DNA from 2 places in the Nocardioides dubius genome. Region 1 is predicted to be linked to the other one. Evidence: predicted binding sites of a transcription regulator. Region 1 holds the regulator's gene; the other holds the start of a gene.
What was found. The regulator LexA, encoded in region 1, represses DNA repair genes until DNA is damaged. The targets are predictions, from matches to a motif close to TCGAACANNTGTTCGA.
Positions count from the first base shown of each region.

Region 1 (3,378 bases):
GTCACGGTCTCGATGACCGCCCAGAACGGCGAGTCGCGGGCGTTCGAGATCAAGCTCTCCCACGAGGGCTCGACGGCGGTACTCAAGAACGACTGGCTGGGCGACTGGTCGGAGACCAACGCCCCCCTGCTCGGGATCACCTTCGACGACGCCGCCAGCACCGGGATCAACGCCCGCTCGGGCCCCGGCAGCTATGTGCCCAAGCAGGGCCTGTCGCGCTTCGAGGGCAAGTCGGCCGACGGCGTCTGGACCCTGGCCACCCCGCGCCAGTTCGGCCGCAGCGAGACCGGCGAGATGCACTCCTGGTCGGCGAAGGTGACCTACGACTGCGACTACGACAAGGACGGCGTCGCCGACAAGAAGGACAACTGTCCGACCGTCGCCAACACCAGCCAGTCCAACGTCGACAAGGACGCCCTCGGCGACGCCTGCGACCCCGACCTCGACGGCGACGGCGTGCCGAACGGACAGGACAACTGCGAGTACCGCGCGAACGCCAACCAGGCCGACCAGGACAAGGACGGCATCGGCGACGCCTGCGACGCCGACCGTGACGGCGACGGCCTGGGCGCCGGCGACAAGTGCCCGACCGTGAAGGCCGGGACGTTCTCCGGCTGCCCGGAGGTCAAGCGCACGCTGAAGGTCTCCTACAGCAAGAGTCGCAAGGCGTTCGTCGGCAAGGTCGCGGCCAGCAGCGCCAGGTCCAGCTGCCAGGCCAAGGTCCCGGTGGCGATCTACAAGGGACGCAAGAAGGTGGCCAAGGTGACCACCAAGAAGAACGGCAGCTTCGTCGCCCCGCGCGGCGCGACCGGCCGGCTCACCGTTCACCTGCCGCCGGTCTACACGCCGAAGGGTGCCGCCAAGCTCGAGTGCGGTGAGCGCTGGTCGCGCACGTTCAACGTGCGCTGATCCGCCACCTGTCGAACGCCCCCGGGGATCCTCCGGGGGCGTTCGAACATTTGTTCTCCCAGATGCTTGCACCGTTCGAACACATGCTCTAAATTCGTACCTGTGTTCGATCGAACAACTGATCGACCAGCTCTGCGAGATCTTTGTGTCGGAGGTGGGCGAGAGAGTCGGTCTGACACGACAACCGACCTACTTCCCCCCGGAGGTCTCCCATGAGCACCATCACCTTCACCGCACCGCGCGTCACCGCTCCCCGTCCCACTCTGCGCCTCACCCGGCGCGGACGGATCGTGGTCTTCGTCGCCGCCTGCCTGATCGTGATGGCAACGGCCCTGATGCTCGGCACGAGCTCGGTGGCCACCGACAGCGCCGGCGGCGATCCCACCCGCACCGAGATGATCCGCGTCGACCACGGCCAGACGCTGTGGGGCATCGCCGCCCAGATCGCCGACGACGGCGAGGTCCGCGAGATGGTGACCACCATCAAGAAGCTCAACGCCCTCGACTCGTCGGTGCTGATGGCCGGCCAGGTGCTGCACATCCCCGCTTCCTGACGGCCCTCGGGGCGACACGCCGAATCGAACATTTGTTTGAGAGCGCCCCTCACCTAGGGCACAGTAGTAAGCCAGTGCCAGGCACTCGGGCACGGACGACCAAGCGGAAGGCAACCAATCACCGATGACTCCACGCCACGACGCCCGCAAGGTCACCGAGTTGCCCGACGGCCCGCCCGACGCGACCGGCCTAACGCCGCGCCAGCAGCGCATCCTGGAGACCATCCGCGCCTCCATCGACAGCCGCGGCTACCCGCCGAGCATGCGTGAGATCGGCGAGACCGTGGGCCTCACCAGCTCCTCATCGGTCGCCCACCAGCTCAAGGTCCTCGAGAACAAGGGCTTCATCAAGCGCGACCCCAAGCGCCCGCGCGCTCTGCAGGTCTTCGAGCCCGGCGCCGCTGCTGCTGCCTCCGCGCTCGGCTCCGCGGAGGAGAGCGTCATCGACGAGACCGGGATCGGCGACGCCGCCCCGGCCGCCACCTACGTCCCCGTCGTCGGACGGATCGCCGCCGGTGGGCCGATCCTTGCCGAGGAGCGCGTCGAGGAGATCTTCCCGCTGCCCAAGACCTTGGTCGGCGACGGAACCCTCTTCCTGCTGGAGGTCTCCGGCGACTCGATGATCGACGCCGCGATCTGCGATGGCGACTACGTCGTGATCCGCCAGCAACCGACCGCGAACAACGGCGAGATCGTGGCTGCACTGATCGACGGCGAGGCCACCGTCAAGACACTGAAGAAGGGCAATGGCGAGGTCTGGCTGATGCCGCACAACGCCGCCTACGACCCGATCGACGGCACCCACGCCAGCATCCTCGGCATCGTCACGGCGGTCCTGCGCCGGCTCTGATCCCCGTCTGCTCACCGCACAGGCTCCACGGAACTCCGTGGAGCCTGTGTCGTTGATCCTGCATGGTGTCCTCCCCCAGCCAGCTCTCACGACGCACCGGCGCGGTCTGCGCCACTGCAGCGCTCGCACTCACGCTGCTCGCCGCGCTCGCCCTCGACGCGCCCGCCACCGGCGCCAAGCCCGAAGCGCTGGAGACGGCAGCCGGGCAACGGGTGAGCGCCGAGCGGCTACAGGCCGCGGCAGAGCTGGTGCGGCGCGACGTCGAAGACATCCGCCGCCTGCTCACCAGCGACCCCACGACCCGGGTGCTCGCCAACGGCCGGATCGCCTACGCCGACTTCGAGCACAGCAGCGCCACGGCACGCGCCGCCGAGCGCGAGGCGGAGCACGCCGCCGAACGCCAAGCCGCAGCCACCCGCACCGGGACCAGCACCTCGACACCACCCGCGGCCGGCCGCATCGCGGCCCGCACCCCGATCGCCCTGAGCTCGCGTCCCTCCTCGCCGCGCACGCTCTACCTGGACTTCGACGGCGAGCGGGTCTGCGACACCGAGTGGAACGACTCAGGGCTGGCTTGCGGCACCTATGCCGGCTACGACACCGACGGCTCGCCGAGCTTCAGCGCCGGTGAGCAGCGGGCGGTCCGCCAGGTATGGGAGCGGGTCGCCGAGGACTACGCGCCCTTCAACATCAACGTCACCACGGTCGTCCCCCGGGCCAGCGACCTGAGCCGGACCAGCACGTCGGACCAGCGCTACGGGGTGCACGCCGTCGTCACCAGCAGTGACGAGGCGCGCAACGCCACCTGCGGCGGACCGGGCTGTGCCGGCGTCGCTCTGCTCGGCGTCTTCCCGCGCACCGACGCCAACCACGCGCGGGTGCTGTGGGCCTTCACCAACGAGGTCGACGACTCACCGCGGCTGCTGGCCGACGTGCTCTCCCACGAGGCGGGGCACACCCTGGGCCTGGAGCACCAGGGCACCGCCGGTGGCCTGCTCGGCATCGGCGCCGAGGAGTACTACGCCGGTCACGGGATCTGGGCACCGATCATGGGCTCGTCCCTGC
Region 1 covers NZ_BAAALG010000007.1:80,192-83,569, forward strand. The annotation lists gene ABD151_RS09140 (thrombospondin type 3 repeat-containing protein) at 1-909, shown strand, start outside; gene ABD151_RS09145 (LysM peptidoglycan-binding domain-containing protein) at 1,122-1,463, shown strand; gene lexA (transcriptional repressor LexA) at 1,588-2,313, shown strand; gene ABD151_RS09155 (zinc metalloprotease) at 2,376-3,378, shown strand, end outside.

Region 2 (3,378 bases), on a different contig from region 1:
CCGGCGGCCCGTTGCCACCGATCGGGTCGCCATCCTTGCTGATCACGTAGACGCCGAGGGCCGTGACGTTCCCGTCCACCCGCGCGGCGCCGTCGACCTTCTCCAGCCTGGCGCGCATCGCGGCCGGCAGCGTGATCGCGGACGGCGAGCCGTCGGCCGCCACGCCGCCCTCAGGGCGCACCACCACATCGCCCACGGTGCTCGCGAAGATCGCCGTGAAGGATCGGTTCAGGGTGTCGCCGAAGACCAGCGAGCCGGTCACGAACCCGACGCCGAGCACGATCGCGAAGGTGCTCATCAACAGGCGCAGCTTGCGCCCGAGCAGGCTCTTGATCGAGGCCCGCAGCATCAGCGCGTCCCGTCGGCCTGCATCCGCGGCGCCGTCATCGAGGCCATGATCTCCAGCACCCGCTCGCGATTGGGCTCGCGCAGCTCGTCGACCACCTTGCCGTCTGCCAGGAAGACCACGCGATCGGTGTAGGCGGCGGCGACCGGGTCATGGGTGACCATCACGATGGTCTGACCGTGCTCGTCGACGCTGCGTCGTAGCAGGTTGAGCACCTCGGCACCGGAGTGCGAGTCGAGGTTGCCGGTGGGCTCGTCGGCGAAGACGATGGCCGGCCGACTCACCAGCGCCCGAGCCACGGCCACCCGCTGTTGCTGGCCCCCGGAGAGCTGGTTGGGCTTGTGGCCCAGCCGGTCGCCCAGGCCGACGGTCTCGATCACGGTGTCGAACCAGCCCGGGTCGGATCGGCGCCCCGCGATGTTGAGCGGGAGGGTGATGTTCTCCTTGGCGGTGAGGGTCGGCACCAGGTTGAAGGACTGGAAGATGAACCCGATCTGGTCGCGGCGCAGTCGGGTCAGCTCGTTGTCGCCGAGTGCGCTCAGCTCGACGTCACCGATGTAGACCTGGCCGGCGTCCGCCACGTCGAGCGCCGCGCAGCAGTGCATCAGCGTCGACTTGCCCGAGCCGCTCGGCCCCATCACCGCCGTGAACTCACCCTCGGCGAGCTCCAGGGTGACGTCGTCCAGGGCACGCACCAACGCCGCTCCGGTGCCGTAGGTCTTGCTCACGTTCACAACTCGGGCAGCCGGCTGACGCGTCGGGTCGCTCATGCACCTCAACCTAGGCGAAGAGTGACTCACCTCACTCCCCATTTCGTCACCTTTGCCCGGTACCCCTCCGGATAGTCCCTGACGTTTTCGTGGTTTTTCGGGCCCAAAACCACGAAAACGTCAGGGACTATCCCCCGGTGCGGCGGATGAGTAGCAGGGCGGGGAGGGGCGACACACGCCAGAAGGGATCGAACAATTGTTCGAGGGATCGGGTAGCGTGGCAGGTCCAAAGAAGTTGCGAGCGGGAGGACGGCGATGGCCACCATCGAGGTGCAGGGCACGCTGTTCGACGCGTTGGCGAGCGAGACGGCGAGCGCACCGAGCCCGCGGGCGGGGCAGCCCGCCCTCACCTCCCTGACGGCGGTGCGGCGCACGCATCTGAGCGCCGGTGCCTGGGTCGACGTGCGGCCCAACTGGTTCGTCGGCGCGGACGACGTCTACGCCGCCCTGCTGGCCGAGGTGCCGTGGCGCGCCGAGCGGCGCACGATGTGGGACTCGGTGGTCGACGTCCCGCGACTGGTGCATACCTATGCGGCCGGCGACAAGCTCCCACATGCGGCGCTCGCCGCCGCCCGGGAGGCGCTGAGCGCGCACTACCTCGCCGAGCTCGGTGAGGAGTTCATGACGGCGGGCTGCTGCAACTACCGCGACGGCAACGACTCGGTCGCCTGGCACGGCGACACCATCGGGCGTGGTCGCACCGAGGACACGATGGTCGCGATCGTCTCGTTCGGCAACCCGCGCAAGCTCGCGCTGCGCCCGCGCGGCGGCGGGCGCTCGATCGGCTTCACCATGGGTCACGGCGACCTGCTGGTGATGGGAGGCTCCTGCCAGCGCACCTGGGAGCACGCGGTGCCCAAGGTCGCCAACGCCGGGCAGCGAGTCTCCGTGCAGTTCCGGCCGGCCGGAGTCTTCTAACCAGTCGCGAGCCACAATGGCCAGATGACCGACTTCCTGATGTCTGCACGCGCCCTCGTGATGCACGACCTCGAGGCAACCGGCACCGCATCACCGGACGTCGTCTCCCTGCTCGAGGACATCCTGGTCAATCGCCGCTGGTGGTCCGACCAGTGGCCGGCGGGGCGTCAGTACCTGGACGGCCTGGTCGCTCAGGACCTCCAGGACGAGCTGCTCGAGCGCCGCGGCCGCTGGCCCGTGTGCCCGCGCTGCGACGACGCCCTGCATGCCCTCTACATCCATCCCGAGCTGGGCGGCCCGGACCCGGTCTGGGTCTGCGAGGACTCCGGCACCGTGGTCGCCGCGCTCGGCGACCTCGGCACCGCACCCGCCCCGTAGCGTGATGCGTCGTGAGCAAGCGAGTGCTCGCCACGCATCACGCCCGCCGGGCGAGCGGCCCTATAGCGTGTCGAAGTGCGCCACGCGCCACGCGCCGCCGACCAGGCGCAGCTGCACCGTCAGCATCGCCGCGGAGACCGTGACCTCACTGTCGGTCGAGCGCTCGCTGCGCTGATCCAGGAACATCAACAGCTCGGCACTGTCGTCGGTCAGGCTCTTCACGCCGGTCGCCGAGACCTCGGCACTGAGCGTGAGCTTCTGGCCGGGCGCCTGGTCGAGCAGCGTCTTCAGCAGGACATCGAACTCCTGACGGGCGTCGCCGACGAGGAAGTCGTCCGCCGCCGCCTGGATCGCGTCGGGAGCCGTGTAGTCGTAGCTGAAGACGGAGGTCAGCGCCACCGAGGCGTCACGGATGACCGCCTCGCTGGCCGCCTCGTCGATCAACGCCTGATTGGCGGGCGGGTCGTCGCGCCCGACCACCCAGCCGCGCACGAAGAAGCCGACGCCGACGGCGAGCAGCAGGAGCGCGACGCCGAGCACGGCGTGCCTACGGATCTTGCTCACTTGAGGTTCACCCCCACCTGGCTCAGGTTCTCGACCAGCCAACGGCCGTTGACCAGGACCAGGTCGGCACCGAACCGGTTGCGCTTCTTGACGGGCTCCGCGTCCGGATCGGCGGCGGTGACCACCTCGGTCTCGATCGCGGCGATCACGGTGGCGGTCCGCTCCCCCAGCTCGGTGACGGCGAGGCTGAGCACCCGGCCCGTGCTCTTGGCCTGGGCATCGACGATGGCCTGGCGGTCCTCGGCAGTCAGCTCGGCGAACTGGTCACCGAGCACGCCGATCGAGACCTCCTGCCACGCGGCCAGATGCTCCTCCGCCTTCTCGTAGTCCATGGTCTGCAAGGTCTCGAGGTTGCTGGTCGCCGCCACCACGACGGCGTCGCGACGCTCGGCGCGGGCGGCG
Region 2 covers NZ_BAAALG010000013.1:318,496-321,873, reverse strand. The annotation lists gene ABD151_RS18665 (ABC transporter permease) at 1-349, opposite strand, end outside; gene ABD151_RS18660 (ABC transporter ATP-binding protein) at 349-1,116, opposite strand; gene ABD151_RS18655 (alpha-ketoglutarate-dependent dioxygenase AlkB) at 1,372-2,034, shown strand; gene ABD151_RS18650 (hypothetical protein) at 2,059-2,412, shown strand; gene ABD151_RS18645 (hypothetical protein) at 2,473-2,976, opposite strand; gene ABD151_RS18640 (hypothetical protein) at 2,973-3,378, opposite strand, start outside.
Region 2: ABD151_RS18655 (alpha-ketoglutarate-dependent dioxygenase AlkB) is a predicted target of LexA. The motif match lies at 1,305-1,320, and genes of this name have one in related genera.